DNA from 3 places in the Serratia sp. 121840015-1 genome. Region 2 is predicted to be linked to each of the others. Evidence: predicted binding sites of a transcription regulator. Region 2 holds the regulator's gene; each other region holds the start of a gene.
What was found. The regulator PurR, encoded in region 2, represses purine synthesis genes. The targets are predictions, from matches to a motif close to CANGCAAACGTTTGCNTG.

Region 1 (2,268 bases), 690 kb from region 2:
TCCCACCACGATATGCGGCGCGTGCACCAGTGAATCGAGCTGTGGCCCCATCGGTTGGCCGCCGCACAGCGTCAGGATTTTGATGTTCTGCGTGAAGCGCGCCAGGCGGCGCAGTTCTTTGCTCACCTGATCGGCCAGCTCGCGGGTGGGACAGAGCACCAGCGCCTGCGTGGCAACCTGAGCAACGACGATGTTATTCAGCAAACCAATGCCGAACGCCGCCGTTTTACCGCTACCGGTTTTCGCCTTGGCGCGCACGTCTCGCCCTTGCAGGATGGCGGGCAACGCGGCGGCCTGCACCGGCGTCATTTTGGCGTACCCCAGTTCGTTGAGGTTGGCCAACTGTTCGGCTGGCAGAGGCAGGGAAGAAAAAGAAACTGTGCTCACGGCGATAACTCTTATATGACGAATGGAATGGCGGCGCGCCCGCAGGCTGGCGCCGAATCAGCGGTAAATGATAACAGAGATGGGCGGCGTTACGGGCAGCGGGCATAAAAAAACCCGCCGGCGGCGGGTTTCTTGGCGGCTCAGTCGTTAAATAGCAACGACGTTGGCTGCGGCTGGGCCACGTTGGCTGTCCTGGATGGAGAACTCAACCTGCTGGCCTTCAGCCAGGGTCTTGAAACCATCGCTAACGATAGCGGAAAAATGAACGAAAACGTCTTTAGAGCCGTCGGCAGGCGTGATGAAGCCGAAACCTTTGCTTTCGTTGAACCATTTAACGTGACCAGTGATCTTGCTCATTTGTGTTTCCTTTACTTGATAAACCTGCCTTGACGGCACGAGACGCGAAAACCTTGCTATATGTAGGCCTTCTTTCGCCGTCGCTTATTAACGCACAATCGCCCATGCAGGGCAAATATTTCTGCTTGTTATAAAAACAGTCAGTTAGCAACAAACTTGGCGCGGCGGCTGCGCACGCAATCGTTTTCGTATATACTGCCCGCCGATCATCAATCCGCTTACTTTCACCGATCCAGGTACGAAACTATGTTAACGATTGGAACCGCCCTGCGCCCTTCCGCCACCCGCGTTATGTTGCTCGGCTCCGGGGAGCTGGGTAAAGAAGTCGCCATTGAATGCCAGCGCCTCGGTCTGGAAGTGATCGCCGTCGATCGCTATCCCGACGCCCCCGCCATGCATGTGGCGCACCGCAGCCACGTCATCAATATGCTGGACGGTGACGCGCTGAAAGCCGTTATCGAACAAGAGCGGCCGGACTATATCGTTCCCGAAATCGAAGCGATCGCCACCGCCATGCTGGTCGAACTTGAACGCCAGGGCCACCGCGTAGTGCCCTGCGCCGAAGCCACCCGCCTGACGATGAACCGTGAAGGCATCCGCCGCCTGGCGGCGGAAGAGCTTGGCCTGCCCACCTCCAGCTATCGCTTTGCCGACAGCGAGGCGACTTTCCGGCAGGCGGTCGAACACATCGGCTATCCGTGCATCGTCAAACCGGTGATGAGCTCTTCCGGCAAGGGGCAAAGCCTGATCCGCACGCCTGAACAACTGCAAAGCGCCTGGGATTACGCCCAACAGGGCGGCCGCGCCGGCGGCGGCCGGGTGATCGTCGAAGGGCTGGTAAGATTCGATTTTGAAATTACGTTGCTGACCATCAGCGCCGTGGACGGCGTGCACTTCTGCGAGCCGATCGGCCATCGTCAGGAGGATGGGGACTATCGCGAATCCTGGCAGCCGCAACTGATGTCGGCGACGGCGCTGAGCCGGGCCCAGGCTATCGCGGAGAAAGTGGTGAAAGCGTTGGGCGGTTTCGGGCTGTTCGGCGTGGAGCTGTTCGTCTGTGGCGACGAAGTGATCTTCAGCGAGGTGTCACCGCGCCCGCACGATACCGGCATGGTCACGTTGATTTCACAGGATCTGTCCGAGTTCGCCCTGCACGTTCGCGCTTTTCTCGGGTTGCCGATCGGCGCCATCCGCCAGTTCGGCCCTTCCGCTTCGGCAGTGATCCTGCCGCAGCTCACCAGCAGCGATGTGCGTTTCAGCGGATTGGAAAATGCGCTGTGCGGACACAACCAGCTGCGCCTGTTCGGCAAACCGGAGATCGCCGGGCAACGTCGTCTGGGCGTAGCGCTGGCAACGGCGAGCACGACGGAACAGGCGGTGGAGCTGGCGAAACAAGCCGCCGCCACCGTGGCGGTCAACGGCTGAAACTGACGGGGCCGCTTGCGCGGCCCCGATAACATCAATAGTCTTCGTCTTCTTCAGCATCGTCATCCCGCGACGCCTCCGGTGCGGCATCATGCTGCT
Region 2 (2,268 bases):
CGAGGTGTTTAACGGCGTGTGGGATGCGTTAGTGGACGGCAGAGCGGACATGGCGATCGGTGCCACCCGCGCGGTGCCGGTCGGCGGCGGCTTCGCCTTTCGCGACATGGGGTATATGAACTGGCTGTGCGTGGTCAGCCCACAGCACCCGCTCGCGCAACTGGCAGGGCCGCTGAATGACGATCGGCTTAGGCCGTACCCTGCGCTTTGTCTGGAAGACACTTCGCGCAATCTGCCCAAGCGCGTCACCTGGACGCTGGATAACCAGCGGCGGCTGGTGGTGCCGGACTGGACCTCGGCGCTCGACTGTCTGTGCGCCGGGTTGTGCGTCGGTATGATGCCGGCGCATCTGGCGCTGCCGCGGGTGCAGCGCGGTGAGTTGAAGGCGTTGCAGCTGCAGCAGCCGTTTCCCGCCAGCCCGTGCTGCCTGACCTGGCAGCAGGATAAACCGTCACCGGCGATGAGCTGGCTGCTGGCGTATCTGGGCGATGGGGAGACGCTGAATCAGGAGTGGCTGAGCGAGGCGAAGCCGGAAGCCGCGCAGGCTTCCGGCGCGGGGGATTAGCGGCGGTAGTCGATGAACGGCCCGTCGGCGACCGAGCGGCGTTCGATCAGCTTCGGATGCACTTCGATCACCTGCGACTCTTCGCGCTTGCTGATGATGCGATCCAGCAGCATGGTGAAGGCCATTTCGCCCAGGCGCTCTTTCGGCTGGTGAATGGTGGTCAGCGCCGGGGTGAAGTAGCGGGCGTTGCGCACGTTGTCGTAGCCGATCACGGAAATATCCTGCGGCACCCGCAGGCCCAGCTCGTCGGCGGCGCAAATGGCACCCATCGCCATGATATCACCGCCGCAGAATACCGCGGTCGGCCGCTGTTTTTGCGACAGAATTTGGTGCATCGCCTTGTAGCCGGACTCCGGCTCGAAGTCGCCCTGGACGATCCACTCTTCGCGAATGTCGATATGCGCTTCCTGCAGCGCCTTCATAAAGCCCTGGTGACGGCCGCCGCCGGTGTTGCGCGACAGCTGGCCCGGAATGGCGCCGATCTCGCGGTGACCGCGTTCGATCAGGTAACGGCCGGCCAGATAGCCGCCTTCGAATGCGTTATCGATGATGGTGTCGGTGAAGTCGCCGCGCGCGGCGCCCCAGTCCATCACCACCATCGGGATGTTACGGTAGTCTTCCAGCATGCCCAGCAACTGATCCGGGTACTCGGAGCACATGACCAGCAGGCCGTCGACGCGCTTTTGCGCCAGCATCGCCAGGTAGGCGCGCTGCTTGTCGAGATTGTTGTGCGAGTTGCACAGGATCAGGGTGTAGCCTTTGCTGTAGCAGCTGTTTTCCACCGCCTCGATCACTTCGGCAAAGTAGGGCGCTTCGCTCGAGGTGGCCAGCAGGCCGATCGACTTGGTGTGATTGACTTTCAGGCTGCGCGCCACGGCGCTCGGCGAGTAGTGCAGCTCTTTGATGGCGGCCCACACGGCCGCTTTGGTCTCTTCGGCGACGAAACGAGTCTTATTGATGACGTGCGAAACGGTGGTGGTGGAAACGCCCGCGCGTTTGGCCACATCTTTAATCGTTGCCATGTAAGGAATGACTCCTGAACTCACATGTTTACAGCATGTAAGTGTGATGTTAATCGTTTGCCTACGTAGATCCTTCTCCAGAGAAGCGAAAACTGAGTTTTTAGTGTGTTGAAGTCTTCAGCGCTTAATCAGGAGGGGCATGGATGCCGGTACGCAGTTGTGAACTGCGAATTTTGTCGCATATTGAACAAAAGTGGAAGAGGTAATCGAGATTATAAACCGGGAAATGATAACAAGATTTTATCGGCGAACTGTGGGAAAATGATTTGACGTACTAATTGTGCGCCTTTTATCCTTAGGAAAGCCCATTTTAAAGGAGTTGTCATGGATACCGAATTGAAGATGTCGCTGTTCACCACCGTCTGCGCATTGGCGGTCATTATCGCTTTCAGCTTCGTTGCCGCGTTGAACTGATTTACCCCCGGTTATAAAAAAGGCGCAGCCTGGCTGCGCCTTATCACCTCAGAACCTGCGCTTACGCCAGGTTTTCCGCTGCGAAGGTCCAGTTGACCAACGCCCAGAAGTTTTCCAGGTATTTTGGACGCGCATTGCGGTAATCGATGTAATACGCGTGTTCCCACACGTCGACGGTCAGCAGTGGTTTGTCTTCACCGGTCAGCGGGGTGGCCGCGTTGGAGGTGTTGACGATCGCCAGCGCGCCGTCCGGCTTTTTTACCAGCC
Region 3 (2,268 bases), on a different contig from region 2:
CGGCTATCTGGCGTTCAACACCCAGAAAAAACCGTTCGACAACCTGCTGGTGCGCCAGGCGCTGAGCTATGCAGTGGACAAGAAAGCGATCGTCGCCGCAGTGTTCAAAGACAGCGGCACGCCGGCCAACTCGCTGCTGCCGCCGGGCATGCTGGGCTACAACGATAAACTGCCGGAGTACGCCTACGATCCGCAGAAGGCGCGCGAGCTGCTGAAGCAGGCCGGGCTGGAGCAGGGCTTTGAGACCGACATCTGGTCGATGCCGGTACAGCGCCCCTACAACCCGAACTCGAAGCGCATCGCCGAGATGATCCAGAGCGACTGGGCGAAGGTGGGCGTGAAAGCCAAGATCGTCACCTGGGAGTGGGGCCAGTATCTGGCCGGGCTGCGCAAAGGCGAACAGCAGAGCGCGCTGTACGGTTGGGTGTCGGACAACGGCGATCCGGATAACTTCGCCACCCTGCTCGGCTGCGCCGGGGTGCAGAGCGGCGCCAACGTGGCGCGCTGGTGCGATAAGGATTACGACAGCCTGATCCAGCAGGCGATTCAGGAAAATCAGCCGCAGGCGCGCGCCAAGCTGTATCAACAGGCGCAGGTGATCTTCGCCAAACAGGCGCCGTGGCTGCCGCTGGCCACCGGCAAAGTGTTCTACGCCACCCGCAGCAACCTGAGCGGCTACGTGGTGGACGTGAACGGCAGCGACTTCGCCAAGGCCAAATTGAACTGATCCCAGGCGCCGCGGCGAGAGCTGCGGCGCTACCCGCCTCATCGCTTAATAAGCTGCCAGCCTCTGAACCTACCGCGCATTAACTTCACAACTTACGATGCTAGCGCCCTCCCCTGCCGCCAGGCATTTAATCCACTAAGTTCATAGCTTAATAAGCGGCGTAATCCCTGGCATTTTGCTTAAACTGCACGCAGGCGCTTTCCTCGCCTGTAACATTTCGTTACCATCGGCACACAGACCCTTTAACATCAAAAGGTAACCCGGTGCAGAACACCTACATGCCGTGGCAAATTCGCCTGCACTGGCTGGTGGCGATCCTGCTGGTCATCACCTGCGTCACCATCGAGCTGCGCGGCTTTGCCGAACCGGGCAGCGCCCCCTGGTACGTGCTGGTTGTCACCCACTTCAGCTGCGGCGTAACGGTGTTTGCGCTGATGATCGCCCGCCTGTTCCTGCGCTGGCGCCACCCTTCGCCCGCTATCGTGCCCAAACCGCCGAAGTGGCAAACCGGCCTGGCGCACCTGACGCACACCCTGATTTACCTGCTGCTGCTAACGCTGCCGGTACTGGGGGTGTACTCGCGCTATCTGGGCGGCAAGGAGTGGTATCTGTTCGGCCTGCCGATGCCGTTCGCCGACGTGGCGGATCGGCCGCAGGCGCGGATGATTATCGGCTGGCACAAAACGCTGGCGTCGTTCGGCTACTGGCTGATCGGCCTGCATGCTGCCGCCGCGCTGTTCCACCACTATATCGTCAAGGACAATGCGCTGGTGCGCATGCTGCCACTGATGAAAAAGCGCTGACTACCTGGCGCCAGGGATGAATTTTCGGGCCACGCCCGCTGACAGGGAATGACATGCAAACCCAATTTTTTCATGTGACCGTCGAGCAATGCGCTAGCCAACAGACGGCGCCCGACAACCTGGTGAGGATCATCGCTTCCGGCCAGACGTTCTTTTTTTACCGTGACGACTTCAGCGACAGCGAAAATCTGCTGGCCAGGCTCGCCGCCGGCGATCGGGTGAAGATTGGCGCCCACCGCCTGCAAGACGGCAGCTATTGGCTGCACTGGCTGCTACACGGCACTAAAGGCCGGCTGGAGCCAGACAGAACGCTGAAATACAAGCTGAAATACTTCGCCCTGCTGGTGCTGGGCGCGGCGCTCACCGGCGGTTTCCCGGCGGCCTTTTTCATCATGGACCGAGAAGATTCCTGGCTGACCATCGCCCTGTTCTTTATCGCCATTATCGCCGGCCTTATCGGCATCGGCCTGGTGCTGTTCGTCGGTTCGGAGCTCCTGCTGATAGCGCACCGCGGCCGCAGGCGCCTGCTCAGGGCGCTGGATCGCGTGCTGCAGGGGCAAGACGTCACGCCGCCCGGCTCGCTCAGCCTGAAAATCCCCGGCATCAGATACCGGGCCATCCGTGCAGACGCAACGTCAGCGCCCACATCGCAACAAACCGAGTTTCCCCTCCCTGACGGCGTCGAGGCCTCCGGCATCGAGACGGTCAACGCCCTGAGCTACGAACTCCTCCACTATG

Region 1: a site for PurR is predicted at 918-935, ahead of purT (formate-dependent phosphoribosylglycinamide formyltransferase). Genes of this name have one in related genera too.
Region 3: a site for PurR is predicted at 915-932, ahead of cybB (cytochrome b561). Genes of this name have one in related genera too.

Annotation. Positions count from the first base shown of each region.
Region 1 covers NZ_JBSEYF010000001.1:1,061,294-1,063,561, reverse strand. Annotated here, with positions in the region: gene dbpA (ATP-dependent RNA helicase DbpA) at 1-387, opposite strand, end outside; gene cspE (transcription antiterminator/RNA stability regulator CspE) at 535-744, opposite strand; gene purT (formate-dependent phosphoribosylglycinamide formyltransferase) at 991-2,169, shown strand; gene ACUXAC_RS05100 (YoaH family protein) at 2,204-2,268, opposite strand, start outside.
Region 2 covers NZ_JBSEYF010000001.1:1,752,470-1,754,737, reverse strand. Annotated here, with positions in the region: gene punR (DNA-binding transcriptional activator PunR) at 1-565, shown strand, start outside; gene purR (HTH-type transcriptional repressor PurR) at 562-1,587, opposite strand; gene cydH (cytochrome bd-I oxidase subunit CydH) at 1,912-2,001, shown strand; gene sodB (superoxide dismutase [Fe]) at 2,063-2,268, opposite strand, start outside.
Region 3 covers NZ_JBSEYF010000003.1:56,368-58,635, reverse strand. Annotated here, with positions in the region: gene ACUXAC_RS16535 (ABC transporter substrate-binding protein) at 1-727, shown strand, start outside; gene cybB (cytochrome b561) at 1,006-1,530, shown strand; gene ACUXAC_RS16525 (hypothetical protein) at 1,584-2,268, shown strand, end outside.